2 regions of the Dyadobacter sp. OTU695 genome follow, and region 1 is predicted to be linked to the other one. Evidence: riboswitches for the same ligand, from Rfam matches in the RefSeq annotation. Region 1 holds a riboswitch; the other holds the start of a gene.

Region 1 (7,302 bases):
GGCTGCACTGCACATCACGGAATAGTGTTCCGTACAACTCTTCGGGAGAGATGTGAGGTTGGCCGTAAGTGAATGAAGGAGCAACAAAACCGTACAAAACGAACTGATTTAAAGGGTTTACTAACTGGAATGTGACTTATTTGACTTCCGTAAATTTAAGTTTTGGTAATAACATGGCATTTTCAATGAGCCTGATCTGAATGCCCAGAATACCTGCTTCCGCATTCGCATCAATTTTCTCCGTATCGTCGGTCGGCTTGTGATAGTCATCATGTCCGCCCGTATGGAAAAACAGCACAGGTATTTGCTTGGCGTAAAATGAACCATGGTCCGAACCGCCACTTCCTGCATTGTCTGTAAAAAACTTCGTATCGCTTTTCACGTCCTTGAAAATGATCGGCCATTCGGGGCTGGTGCCGTACCCGCCGATGCCCACGCCCCGGTTGGGGTCGTAGCGACCGATCATGTCCATGTTCGACATGAAGTTGATATCGGCCAACGGCAAAGTAGGATTGTTGACGAAATAGCGTGAGCCGACCAATCCCAATTCTTCCGCTCCGAATGCGATAAAAAGGAAGTTGTAAGGCTCCTTTTTATCATTTCCCGAAAAATACCGCGCCAGTTCGAGCAAACCGGCCACGCCTGAGGCATTGTCGTCGGCGCCGTTGTGTATCTGCCCCTCGGGCTTTTCGGCTTTGGAACTTCCCTGCCGGCCTATACCAAGGTGGTCAAAATGAGCGCCTATGACGATGGTATACTGCGCGCCGTTGTCGAGAAAGCCGATCACATTCCGCGTCTCGCGAATGCTGTCGGGGACAACTATCCGTCTGATCTTCGCGGTGAAAGGCTGATAGTAACCCTCGGTTCCTTTGGGTAGAAGATGGTACTTTTTGAATTGTTTCGCCACATACTTCGCCGCCTTTTCATTCTCTTTGCTTCCTGTGCCCCGACCTTTCATTTTGTCGGAAGCCAGGTAGGAAATGTGTTTGCGGATGTTTTCCGGGGAGGGTGAAACGGATTGCCCAAATGCCTGTATGGTGGCTAAAACGAGCAATAAACTGTGAAAAAAGATTCTCATTCGATATAAAATGGTTGACGGGCAAAGATAAGCTACCGCAGTGCGAGCGGACTCGGGCAACCGACAGAATTTTTGCATTTATTTGTATTTTCAGGCATCCGCACTTAATATTGCACCATCAATCAATTGCTTCCCTGTACGGCGGTTGATTTATAAAGAAGAGGCGAGAGAATGGGCTCTATGAACCTCTGGCAACCTGCTACCGCTACGGAGAAAGGTGCTAATTCCCACCTAAGTTATTAGGAGATATAAAATCAATTCGTGTGCTCTTACAGTTAGAAATTTCCGTAAGCCGATTGGCTTTAGTCTCGCAGCTGCAACCGAAAATCTGTATTTCGGCTGTCGATTTTAACATGTGTTGAATTTAACCACGTGCTGTGGCTCTTATGCAAGCGGAACAGAAGACATTTAAATACCCATATCCCTACGCACTCGAAATGGGTGGCGAATTGCCAGGGTTTGAGCTGGCATACACTACCTACGGAGAAAGGAACGCCAGTGACACCAATATCGTCTGGATCTGCCATGCACTCACCGGCAGCTCCAATGCAGCCGACTGGTGGGACGGCCTGGTAGGGGATGACAAATATTTCAACCCTGCGCAGCATTTCATCATTTGCGTGAACGTGCTTGGCTCCGCCTACGGGTCCACGGGGCCGCTATCGGTCAATCCGAGGACAAACCGGCCTTATTACCGCAACTTTCCGACGCTTACCGTTCGGGATGTCGTCGGGACGTTGGATCTTTTGCGGCAGGAACTGGCGATCAACAAGATCAAAATCTGCATTGGCGGGTCGCTGGGCGGGCAACAGGCGCTGGAATGGGCAGTGGAAAAGCCCGATTTGTTTGAAGAATTGATCCTGATTGCCTCCAATGCATTGCATTCACCCTGGGGGATTGCATTCAACGAGTCGCAGCGGATGGCGATAGAGGCGGATCCTACGTTTACCGAAGAGAGTCCTGATGCCGGCGCAATGGGTATGCGCGCGGCGCGGTCGATCGCTTTGCTGTCTTACCGTAACTACGATACCTACAACTTTACACAAGCGCGTGACAACCCTGATCAGATCGATGAATTCCGTGCATCGTCGTATCAGCAGTACCAGGGCGATAAGTTTGTGAAACGTTTCAACGCGTTCTCTTACTGGGCACTTTCCAAAATCATGGACTCGCATAATGTGGGCCGTAACCGCGGAGGTATTGTGCATGCGCTGGGACTTGTGAAGGCCAAAACGCTCGTGCTCGGTATCAAATCCGACCTGCTTTTCCCGCTATCCGAGCAGCAGTTCCTGGCCCGCCACATTCCGGATGCCGCATTCCAGGAGATCGATTCGCTATATGGTCACGACGGCTTCCTGATTGAGTACAAGCAGCTTACGCAGGTGATCAGAGCGTGGCAGGAAACGAACGGCCAGTTACAGATGGCGCGTATCCGGTGATGGACCAGAGTCTTAAAGCATTATTTGGTATAAAAAGTAAAACTCCCGACCGGCAACCGATCGGGAGTTCTTGCTTTGATGTATTTCAAAAATTACTTCGAAAGGCTCAGCAACAGCTCAGGCTCGTTGGTGGTAATGTAATCCACATCCTTTTCGAGGAAATATTTCAAATCTGATTCATCATTGACTGTCCACACGTTGGTAGTCAGTTTTTTCTGGCGCATGGCAGGAATGTAATCCTCATGTTTCTTCAAAACGCTCAAATGATAATCGATGCCGTCGAGACCGGCTGCCTGGATTTCGTCAGGCGTTTTATCGCCATTCAGGTATTCCACGTGTGCTTTCGGGGCTAGTTCTTTCACTTTCAAGCAAACATCCCAGCTAAATGCGATGTAGTCGGTGATTTTCTCCACCTTCATTTTCTTCACCAATTCCACACATTTGGTAGCCAATGCCAGCGAGCGCTCCTTGCCGATTTTAGAAGTTTTGATTTCCAAAATCAAACGGGTCTTTTTCTGCTTTGCACCCGCTTTCAGATAAGCTTCCAAAGTCGGCAGCGACTCGCCGTTGGCCAGTTTGATCTTTGAAAGTTCGGCTGAATTAGTCGTTTCGATATTCGTTCCCTGAATGGAATGGTCGTGCAAAACATACAAAACCGAGTCGGCCGACATATGCACGTCGAATTCGCTGCCATAGCAGCCGAGCTTGATCGCGTGTTCCAGGGCGCCGATCGAGTTTTCGGTTGCGCCGGTATTTTTCCAGGCACCGCGGTGTGCAATCACCTTGTTTTTCTTTTGAGACATACCATCCATCGACACCAGGCTCATCAGCCCGATTGCAAGCATTAGAAATCCTTTTTTCATTGTATTCAATTTAAACTTCCTTTTAAAAGACATTTTTCGGCGCATTTTACCCCATCAGGGCACCCGCGGCGAAATTACGGCAACTTGGGTGCGTGTCTGTTAGGCTAATATTAAGTTATCCTAAAATCCCTGATGCGGCGTAATGGTCAGGATGACCATTTTAGAAGTGGGTGTGTTACTCTTTTCGGCGACGCTCGTTATGGGCACCAGTACATTGGTTTCGGGGAAATAGGTGGCCGTGCATTGCTCCGGAATGGGATACTCCACCACCACGAATTTGTGAGCCACGCGTTCTATGCCGCCGTAATGGTTATGCAAATCCACGAGATCGCCGTTTTTCAGGTTGCGGTCGTTCATGTCTTTTGCATTCATTAAAATAACCCGTCGCTCGTTGTAAATACCGCGGTAACGATCATTCAGGCCATAAACGGTGGTATTAAACTGGTCGTGGCTGCGGATGGTCATCATCATCAGTTCGCCTTCTTTCAAATGCTGTATCTGCGGCGCCTCAATGTGGAAATGCGCCTTGCGTGTCGGGGTATCAAAGGTGCCTGCGCGGTTGCAGTTGGGCAGGTAGAACCCGCCGGGCTGCCTTACCCGTTCATTATAGTCCGCAAAACCGGGGATCGTACGTTCAATATCGGTGCGGATGAGGTCGTAATCTTCAATGTATTGGTCCCAATTCACCTTACTACGCGCACCCAATGTAGCTTTTGCAAGCCTGCATACAATTTCCGGTTCGCTCGAAAGCTGGTCCGAAATGGGTTCCAACACGCCGCGCGATAGTTGGACCACCCCCATTGAGTTTTCACACGACACAAACCGGTTTTCATTGTTGCGCATATCCTTGTCGCTGCGGCCCAGGCAAGGCAATATCAATGCCTCCTCGCCGTGCACGAGGTGGCTGCGGTTCAGTTTGGTGGAAACATGGACGGTGAGTTTGCATTTTTGCAGTGCTTCCGCCGTAAAACGGGTATCGGGCGTAGCGGAAAGGAAGTTGCCGCCCATAGCAAAAAATACCTTCGCTTTGCCTTCATGCATGGCTTTAATGCATTCCACCACATCATAACCATGCTCCCGGGGCGGAGCGAAATGGAAGTTTTTTTCGATGGAGTCGAGGAACCTTTCGGACGGGCGCTCGAATATGCCCATTGTGCGGTCGCCCTGGACGTTGCTGTGCCCGCGCACCGGACAAGTACCAGCGCCAGGCTTGCCGATACTCCCTTTAAGCAGTAGCAAATTCACGACTTCCTTAATGGTCGCCACGGCATTCCTATGCTGTGTGAGGCCCATTGCCCAGCAGGCAATGATTTTGCTTTTCCCCGCAAGCACATGTGCAACCTCCTGCACCTGCGCGTAAGGTACACCCGCCTGCGCAGCGAGTTGTTCGGCATTATATTGTTTCAGGTCTTGCAGGAATTCGCCGCATCCTTGTGTGTTTTGGTTGATAAAATGCTGGTCAAAAACGCTGCCGGGCCGTTTTTCCTCCTCTTCCAGCAAAAGCAGCTCGATGGCTTTGATCAATGCCATATCGCCATTGATCTTCACTTGAAGGAAAATGTCGGTCAACGACGGGTTAATGCCCAGCACGCCCGAGATAGTTTGCGGGTTGTTGAAGCCCATCAGACCCGTTTCCGGTAAGGGATTAATGGAAATGATGGTCGCGCCGTTGGCTTTCGCTTTCCGTAATGCGGTGAGCATGCGGGGGTGGTTGGTACCCGGGTTTTGTCCGAGGATCATGATTACCTCGGCCTGGTAAAAGTCGTTCAAAGTAACGGAGCCTTTTCCGATGCCGAGCGACTCGCCTAATGCCGTTCCGCTGCTTTCGTGACACATATTGCTGCAATCAGGCAGGTTATTTGTGCCAAATTCTCTCACAAAAAGCTGGTAGAGGAATGCCGCCTCATTGCTGGTCCGGCCGGAAGTGTAAAACACGGCTTCGTCAGGTGATGCAAGGCGGTTCAGTTCGTTCCCTATTTTTTCAAATGCCGCATCCCAGGTAATGGGCTGGTAATGCGTGCCGCCCGCGGGCAGGAACATCGGCTGGGCGATGCGGCCCTTGCTGCCGATCTCGTAGTCCGAAAGCTTCCCCAACTCCTGCACGGAATGCTCCGAGAAAAATTCGGTGGTCAGTTTCTTTGCCGTAGCTTCTTCCGCGACGGCTCTTGCGCCATTCTCGCAATATTCCGCGATGCCCGAGCGCTCGTCGTCCGGGTCGGGCCAGGCGCAGCTGGGGCAATCGAAGCCGCCTTTTTTGTTAAGGTTAAAAAGCGCTTTCATCCCACGCTGTAAACCTGCCTCACTGACGGTCATTTCTAATGCGGAAACGACGGCAGGGATGCCTGCCGCCACTTTTTTGATGGTGCCCTGTTTCAAACCGGTCAGTTTTTCCGGGTTTTCAGCGCCCGGGACGGGGAGTAGGTTTTCGGACATGGTTCAACAGCTTTTGGGATTGTCGTAATTGTCGGACTGGTCTTCGTTGACGTTATCCAGGCATTTGAAATCTTTTTCAATCAACATAAACAACGAACTGCCGTTACTCAGCGACATATTTCCCTCAAACCCGACGGTCGTGTTCGAGGCCCAACCGGCAAGAAGCTTTTCGGGGACTTCCAGGATGATTTTATTATGCTCAAAGCGCGCTTGTAGCTCATGAACCGCCGACTTTTGAACTGCATAATGTAACTGCGCCGGGCCAAAATCGGTTGTTTCTTCCAGGTACCCTTCATTTTCCAGCCTGCCGACTTCGGTTTTCGAAAGTCTGAAACGGACGGAATTCCGGTGAATGCGGATTTTCATAGTTATAAGATCCGGTGGTGGCCGGTGTAAATGTTGAATTTGTCTTTTTTCAAAAAACCTATCAGCGTAATACCGCTTTCGTCCGCCATCTGCACGGCCAGGCTCGATGGGGCTCCAATCGCCGCTACAATCCTGATCCCCGCCATCGCGGCCTTTTGAATGAGTTCGAAACTGGCGCGGCCGCTGAGGAGGAGCACGTGATTATCGAGTGGAAGTTGATCCGTCAGCAATGCGGCACCAATCAGCTTATCCAGTGCATTATGTCTCCCAACATCCTCCCGCAGCATGATGAACTGCCCGGAAATATTGAAAAGGGCCGAGGCGTGCAGCCCGCCCGTGGTTTCAAAAGTATGCTGGTGATCGGCGATCTGCCCGGTGAGTCGGTACAACAATTTTTTTTTCAAAACCAAACCTTCCTGTACATCGGCATAGACCGACCTGGTTTTGATCGCGTCGATACTGGCTTTCCCGCACACGCCGCAGCTGGACGTCGTGTAGAAGTTGCGTTCCAGGCTGCCCAATAGCGGCTCGAAGTCGCCTGAGAACGTCACTATCACGCGGTTTTCATCGAATGCGGCATGCGCAATGCCGTCGATCTGGCTTTTGGAATGGATAATACCCTCGGTGAACAGGAATCCTGCGGCGAGCTCGTAATCGTTACCCGGTGTCCGCATGGTTACCGAAATGCTTTTACGCTCCCTTTGGCCCGCAGATTGGTAAGCCACCTGAATTTCCAGCGGTTCCTCTACGGCCAGTAGATCGTCGAGTTCCTCGGTGTCGTATCCGCTGATGCGGGTGATTTTATGGTTGGTTATCGAACTGGTTTCCATTTTGAAAGTCATTATCGGCTTCAAGCGCCTGTTTTACAGCCCGGAAATCTTCCATGGTATCTACGCTCCGCATCGTTCGTTCCGACATGGGCCGGTATTTTCCTGCGTTCTCCGCCTGAAGAAAACGCTGCAATGAGCGTGTGCCGTTTTCAAAAGCATTAAATAATGCACTACTTGCCGACCGCGAATACCATCCGAGCAGCGGTTCGTAGAATGCATTCCGGTTATAAAAGGCGGCGGCCGGTAAATCCTTATCGGTATGATGCAGAAAATTAGCCAGCTCGTCGGTCGTC
Region 2 (7,302 bases), 810 kb from region 1:
AAGCAACCCATCGCCCAATTGCTCTTTCTTGCAATACTCCTTGTGGCGCAGGCCGCCTTCGCTCAAAAGAAACCCAATGTGATCGTGATCCTCGCCGACGATCTCGGTTATGCCGACCTGGGTTGCTACGGCAGCGAAATCCCGACGCCTAACCTCGACCAGCTTGCACAAAACGGTGTGCGCCTCACCAATTTTTACAATACGGCACGTTGCTGCCCCACGCGCGCTGCGTTGCTTACGGGAGTATACAGCCACCAGGCGGGTATCGGGCACATGATGGACGACAAGGGAGCCGACCACCCGGCTTACCGCGGTCAACTGAACCACAATAGCGTAACCATTGCAGAGGTGATGAAAAGCGCAGGCTATTTTACGGCCATGACGGGCAAATGGCACGTTGGGCACCAGCATGGCGTGTACCCATCCAACCGCGGCTTCGACCGCTCCCTGCACGCGCCTGCGGGAGGTTTTTATTATGGTAGTGGCAATAATGCAAAGCTGTTCCTGAACGGCCAGGAAATCCCGAACGACTCGGACAAATTACCAAAGGACTGGTACTCGACCGACCTTTGGACGGATTACGGCCTGCGGTTCATCGACGAGGCCGTGGCTGAGAAAAAGCCGTTTATGCTTTACCTCGCACATAATGCGCCGCATTTTCCTTTGCAGGCACCCGAGGAGGATATTGCCAAATTCCGTGGAAAGTACCTGAAAGGCTGGGAAAAGCTGCGGCAGGAGCGTTATGAGAAGCAGATCAAAATGGGTCTCGTTGACCCATCGTGGAAACTGCCGCCCATTAACCCGAATGTCAAAAAATGGGACAGCCTGAGTGATGCAGAGAAGAAACGTTACGACGATATGATGGCGATTTACGCTGCGGTGATTTACCGGCTCGACAAAAGCATCGGCGATCTGGTGGCAGGCTTGAAAAAGCGCGGCGTTTTTGATAATACCGTTATTCTTTTCGTATCCGACAATGGCGGTAATGCCGAGCCGGGACTCGAAGGCCGTTACGAAGGTGACCAGCCAGGTACTGCGAAATCGACCGTTTTCCTGGGCCAGGGTTGGGCGGAGGCAGCCTGTACGCCATTCTGGGCCTACAAGCACCACACCCATGAAGGCGGTATTTCTTCGCCGGGCATTATCTCCTGGCCTGCGGGCATTCCCGCATCGCGTAATGGCCGGTTCGAACGCCAGCCTGCACATATTATCGATATTATGGCTACTTTAGTTGAGCTGGGTAATGCGAAATATCCGGCGACGTATGCGGGTAACACGATTCAGCCGCTGGAAGGAGCCAGTTTGAAACCCGCGTTCACAGGTAAGCCGGTCAACCGCAAGAACCCGATTTTTTGGGAACACGAAGGGAACCGTGCCATCCGCGACGGAAAATGGAAATTGGTAGCCGAAAAAACGGAGAAATGGCAATTATACGACATCGAGAAAGATCGCACGGAACTGCACGATCAGTTCGAAAAGCAACCGGAAATCGCCCAAAAACTTGTTGCCAAATACGAGGAATGGTATAAACGCGTAGGGGCCGAGGACTATGAGAAAACTTTCAAATGGTTTTATGATTACGATAAAGCCAAACAGGAAGCCAATTCCGGAGGCGGGAAGTAGCGATTTCAGGACTCCGTCGGAGCCTCGTTTTTAACGGTTAATTCAAACAAATGAAAATGATAAAAAACCATCGGATTGCTTTCGGGCTATTGTTACTTATTATTCCGGCAATTGTTACAACTGCTTTTGCCCAGAAGAAGAAATACAATGTACTGTTTATTGCGGTCGACGACCTCAACAATGACCTGGGGACTTATGGTAACGCCTTCGTAAAATCTCCAAACATCGACCGGCTGGCCAGGCGGGGTGTGCGGTTCGATAAGGCCTATACCCAATTTCCGCTTTGCAGCCCCAGCCGTTCTTCGCTCCTCACGGGCCAGCGACCCGATGTGACGAAGATCTATGAGTTGCAGACGCATTTCCGCAAAAACCTGCCGGACATCGTTACGTTGCCGCAGCTTTTTAAAAATAACGACTATTACAGCGCGCGGGTAGGCAAAATATACCATTACGGCGTGCCCGGCCAGATCGGTACCGACGGGCTGGACGACCCGGATTCGTGGAACTACCGCGTGAATCCCAAGGGCCGTGACAAAACCGAAGAGCCGTTGATCAAAAACCTCACACCCGACCGTGGGCTCGGAAGCGCACTGGCCTGGCGGGCTACGGAAGGCACGGACGAAGAACAGACCGACGGGATGATCGCCAGCGAAGCCATTAAAATTATGACGGAGAAGAAGAATGAGCCGTTTTTTCTTGCCGTAGGCTTTTTTAGGCCGCATTCACCTTATGTGGCGCCTCAGAAATACTTTGATATGTACCCGGTAGACAAGGTGCCGCTTCCCAAAGAGGTCCCGAACGACCTCGACGACGTTCCCGAAGCTGCATTGTTTACCAAGCCACCGCACTGGGGCCTTGATGAGGCGAAGCGCCGCGAGGCATTGCGGGCCTATTATGCTACTATTACATTTATGGATGCGCAGGTGGGCAGGCTGATCGACGCGGTCGATAAACTGAAACTGGCCGAAAAGACCATTATTGTGCTATGGAGCGATCATGGCTATAACGTCGGCCAGCACGGGCAATGGATGAAACAAAGCCTTTTTGAAAACTCTGCGCGTGTACCGTTGATCATCTCCGTTCCAGGCGGTACAAAAGGAAAGGCATCTGGTCGGACGGTCGAACTCGTGGATATTTATCCGACACTTGCTGAGCTTTGCGGGCTCGATCCGAAGCAGAATTTGCAGGGTAAAAGCCTTATCCCGTTACTCAAAAACCCGGGTGCGGTTTGGAATAAGCCCGCTTATACACAGGTTCGCAGAGGTCAGATCTTTGGCCGCAGCGTGCGTACGGAGCGTTTCCGCTATACCGAATGGGACGGTGGCAAGGCAGGCGTGGAGCTTTATGATCATCAAAAAGATCCTGGCGAGTTTACGAACCTGGCGAAGGATAATAGTTTCGTGATCACGGTAAATGAGCTGGCTGTATTGTTGAGAAAAGGCTATCCGGAAGCGGAGCAGCAGGCTGGAAAGTGATGCTGAGATATGCGAATGCTCACGATCGCCCTCGCCCTTGTATATGGGTTGCCGCCGCTCCTGTTAATCTACTTCATAAAGTTCGGGCAGTCTTCGCTGAACTCCATTGTACCCCTCGTATTCATATTCTTCGAAATCATTGATCTTGTGATCGTCCAGGTCTTCAATGTTGTTGAATACCCTTACACGATCGATGAAGGCTCGTTCTTCCTGTGAAAGGCATTCAAAAAGAATGTCGATAATCAAATCCATCTTCTCGTATCTATCCATTTTGACGAGTGATGGTGCGCTTAGTCCAAGGGTATATTTATCCTTTTTCAAACCATGATATGCGGATGCCAGGCCAATGGCATCTACCACCAGGCCTTCTTTTCGTTTCTCATGAAAGACATCTTTCAACCGTTTTACCAATGCTGACTTATCCATTGCATTACTTTTTTAACAGAACTGATAAATTGCCTGACCAAATGTTGACGGCATGACCAAACCTCAATAAATTTACGGATTATCGTCGAAAACTGAATGTTCGCAAACTACATTCTCTTAGTAAGAATAGAAAGGATTCAGAAAATAGGATAATCAACCGGCACGCCAAAATGTCCGAATGGCTCTACCCATCTCACTAAATTTTTCCAACTCTTTTTTTGTCACCTCTTGCATTCTTAAAACCTTTTATTGATCTTTGTCTATCGAATTTATAGATTTATCGAGAACGAAGGGAGAGGTTAGGCTCTGTGATCTTCTGGCAACCTGTGACTCGTCAAGGTGCCCCAACCTAATTCTGTTGATAAATCTGAGAATCCAACCACAGTGAAGAATCTGGTAATGCGTAGTAGTACAGGCTGTTGTAAGCTGTGGGATTGCTGTGCGTTGCTGCCGACAAACTTTGATCAACAACAAACAAGAGGCAAATGGAAATTTATCTGGATAATGCGGCCACGACCGCGCTAGACCCGGAAGTGATTGAGGCGATCCTGCCATTTCTTACCACACATTATGCCAATCCTTCGTCGGCTCACGGCGCGGGCCGGCGAGTGAAAGAGACCGTAGATCGGGCGCGCCACACGGTCGCGCAGCTGCTGGGCGCTTCACCGGACGAGATTTACTTTACAGCCGGTGCGACCGAGGGTATTAACCTCGCATTGTCGGGCGCGATTCAGGCTTATGACCTTAACCACGTCATTACAAGCCGTATCGAGCACAAAGCGGTTTTGCAAACGCTGAGGCGCCACGAAAGAGACGGTGATACCGAAACCAGTTTCGTGAAACTCGATGAGCGGGGCAATGTAGACCTGTACCACCTCGAAAATCTCCTGCGGGCTAACCCGCGCACGCTCATCGCGCTCATGCATGGGAACAACGAGATCGGCAATGTGACGGATATTCAGGCGATCGGTGTGCTGGCGAGGCGGTACAATGCCGTATTTTTTACCGACACAACCCAGACGATGGGCAAGGTACGATTCGATTTAGAGGAAGCGGATATCGATTTCCTGGTAGGCTCGGCCCACAAGTTTCATGGTCCGAAAGGTGTCGGATTTGTCTATATCAATAAAAAGCACCAGCTGAAACCGCTGATCTACGGTGGGGGGCAGGAGCGTGGCCAGCGTGGAGGGACCGAGAATGTCGTCGGAATTGTGGGACTGGCGAAGGCGCTGGAAGTGTCTTACCGCAACCTGGAAACAAACCAGAATAAGATCAGCAAGCTGAAACAATATCTGGTATCGAAGCTGGCGATCAGCGGGATCGGGGGGATTTGTTATAATGGCGAGAGTAAATCCTCTGAAAACAGCGTCGCTAACGTGCTCAGTGTCTCGTTTCCCTGTTTGAGCACGGGTAGCATTGTTACGAAGCTGGATCAGGTGGGAATCGCAGGTTCCGGCGGCAGTGCCTGCTCGGGCGGGGCCGCATCGCATGTAATTCAGGCGCTGGCGACCGAGCCCGACAAGGAGAATGTGCGGTTCTCGTTCAGCAAATTCAACACTTTCGAAGAGCTGGACCACGTCGTGGATGCCATTGTGGGGATTTACGAATCCGATCCGGCCGTTGCTACCGGCAAGGCCTGGAAAAAGATAGCAAGTTGGGCATAAACTGGCGGAAAGCGGCGTCAGGGTATTGCATTCCGGATAGTTATATTACATTTGTATATTAAATCTATAAAATAAGTAGAGTAAATTTTCAATTCACATCATGAGAAGAAATTTAGTGTTGATTTTCCTCCTGTTCAGTGTCGCCTGGCTACAACCGGCCCAGGCACAGACGATCCAGGTTACCGGTAAGGTGACCTCCACAAAAGGCGAAACGCTGCCCGGCGTCACAGTCCTTATCAAAGGTACTTCCAAGGGTACATCCACCAGCGGCGATGGCAATTACACAATCGAGGCCGACGCCGGTTCGATATTGAAATTTTCGTTTATCGGTTTAAAATCCACTGAATTAGCTGTCCCGCGCGATGGCAAACTCGATGTGCAGCTGGAAAGCGACGAAACTATTTTGCAGGAGGTAGTGGTGACTGCGCTCGGCATTGCCAAAGAGAAGAAATCGCTCGGCTATGCGGTGCAGGAATTGCAGACCAAAGACGTAGCCGAGGCGCGGGAGGGTAACCTGGTGAATGCATTGTCGGGTAAGATCGCCGGCGTGAACATTACCAACAGCCAGGGCGGAATGGGTTCGTCGCGCATCGTGATCCGGGGGGAAACGTCCATTGCAGGCAATAACCAGCCACTCTTCGTCGTGGACGGTATCCCGGTCGATAACTCGCAGCTGGGCGCCGGAGCCAACGGCTCGCGTGATTTTGCGAATGCGATTGCGGACATTAATCCGAACGACATCGAGTCGATCAGCGTGCTGAAAGGCCCTAATGCGGCTGCATTGTACGGCTCACGCGCTTCCAATGGCGTGATTCTCATTAAAACCAAAAGCGGTAAAGGCGCACAGCGCGGCCTGGGCGTGAATCTGAACTTTGGTTATTCCTCTGAAAAACTGCTGGTATTGCCTGAATATCAGAATGTGTTTGGTCAGGGAACAGGCGGGGCATTCTCTTATGTCAATGGAAAAGGCGGGGGGATCAATGACGCTACCGACGAAAGCTGGGGACCGAGAATGGACGGCAGACTGATCCCGCAGTTCTTCTCAAATGGCGAGGCGGTTCCGTTTGTGCCGCATCCCGATAATGTGAAAAACTTCTTCGTGACCGGCCATACGCGCACGACAGGCGTGTCGGTTGCCGGTTCGAACGATAAGCTCGATTACCGTTTTTCATTCAATAACAGCAAGCAAACAGGGGTGATCCCGAATACGGATATTTCCAAAAATTCATTCGGCGTGAATTCAACATACCGTTTGAACGACAAGCTGACGCTATCGACGAGTGCGAATTTTGCCAGAAGCAGCTCGGATAACCTGCCCGGCACGTCCGGCCGCGGAAGCAGCGTAATGCTTCAATTCCTATGGTTTGGACGTCAGGTCGATACCGAATTATTGAAGGATTACAATAAAGGCGGGTTCGATTATAACTGGAACCACAGCTATTACAGCAACCCCTATCTGTTGCAATACGAAAACACCGCCCAGCAGCGCCGTGACCGCTTTTTCGGCAACGTGAATTTGTCTTATAAAATCACCGACTGGCTCACGGCCAATGTCCGCACCGGTAACGACTATTATAATGACAAGCGCAAGTTCAAGGTCGCTTACGGTACCAACGGAACACCGTACGGCTCCTACACGGAAGACAGCTACGTCGTAAACGAGAACAATACCGATTTTAACTTCAATTTCCACAAGAATGTAAGCCCCGATTTCGAGCTCGACTGGCTTGTGGGCGGTAACCTCCGCAGCAACTTCAACGAACAGAACTACCAGCAGGCGCCGCGCCTCGCAGTAGCCAATTTGTACACGCTCAATAACTCCCGTGACCCGCTGGTTTCGTACAATGTGCTACGTAAGCAAAAGGTTTACAGCGCGTTCAGTTCCGCGCAGCTGGGTTTTCGCAACTATGCGTTTTTGAACCTTACTGCGCGTAACGATTGGTCGTCGACATTGCCCACCGGCAACAATTCGTACTTCTACCCATCGGTGAATGCCAGTCTTGTGCTGACGGATGCATTCGATATCAAAAGCAACGTGCTGACTTACGCCAAACTTCGTGGTGGCTGGGCCGAGGTGGGTAAAGACACCGATCCTTACCAGCTGGTGAATACCT

Evidence for each region. Region 1 has a riboswitch for S-adenosylmethionine ahead of AAHB90_RS02100 (homoserine O-acetyltransferase family protein). Riboswitches for the same ligand answer to the same signal wherever they lie in the genome.
Region 2: it holds a riboswitch for S-adenosylmethionine, as region 1 does, so the genes downstream of both, AAHB90_RS05205 (cysteine desulfurase family protein) here and AAHB90_RS02100 (homoserine O-acetyltransferase family protein) in region 1, are expected to answer to the same signal.

The regions. Positions count from the first base shown of each region.
Region 1 covers NZ_JASATN010000001.1:472,725-480,026, forward strand. The annotation lists gene treF (alpha,alpha-trehalase TreF) at 1-97, opposite strand, end outside; gene AAHB90_RS02095 (M20/M25/M40 family metallo-hydrolase) at 137-1,078, opposite strand; SAM riboswitch class I at 1,226-1,333, shown strand; gene AAHB90_RS02100 (homoserine O-acetyltransferase family protein) at 1,465-2,517, shown strand; gene AAHB90_RS02105 (glycerophosphodiester phosphodiesterase) at 2,610-3,380, opposite strand; gene AAHB90_RS02110 (FdhF/YdeP family oxidoreductase) at 3,501-5,813, opposite strand; gene AAHB90_RS02115 (DUF7009 family protein) at 5,817-6,179, opposite strand; gene fdhD (formate dehydrogenase accessory sulfurtransferase FdhD) at 6,182-7,009, opposite strand; gene mobA (molybdenum cofactor guanylyltransferase) at 6,981-7,302, opposite strand, start outside.
Region 2 covers NZ_JASATN010000001.1:1,279,518-1,286,819, forward strand. The annotation lists gene AAHB90_RS05190 (arylsulfatase) at 1-1,623, shown strand, start outside; gene AAHB90_RS05195 (sulfatase) at 1,680-3,098, shown strand; gene AAHB90_RS05200 (hypothetical protein) at 3,162-3,524, opposite strand; SAM riboswitch class I at 3,799-3,892, shown strand; gene AAHB90_RS05205 (cysteine desulfurase family protein) at 4,010-5,188, shown strand; gene AAHB90_RS05210 (SusC/RagA family TonB-linked outer membrane protein) at 5,289-7,302, shown strand, end outside.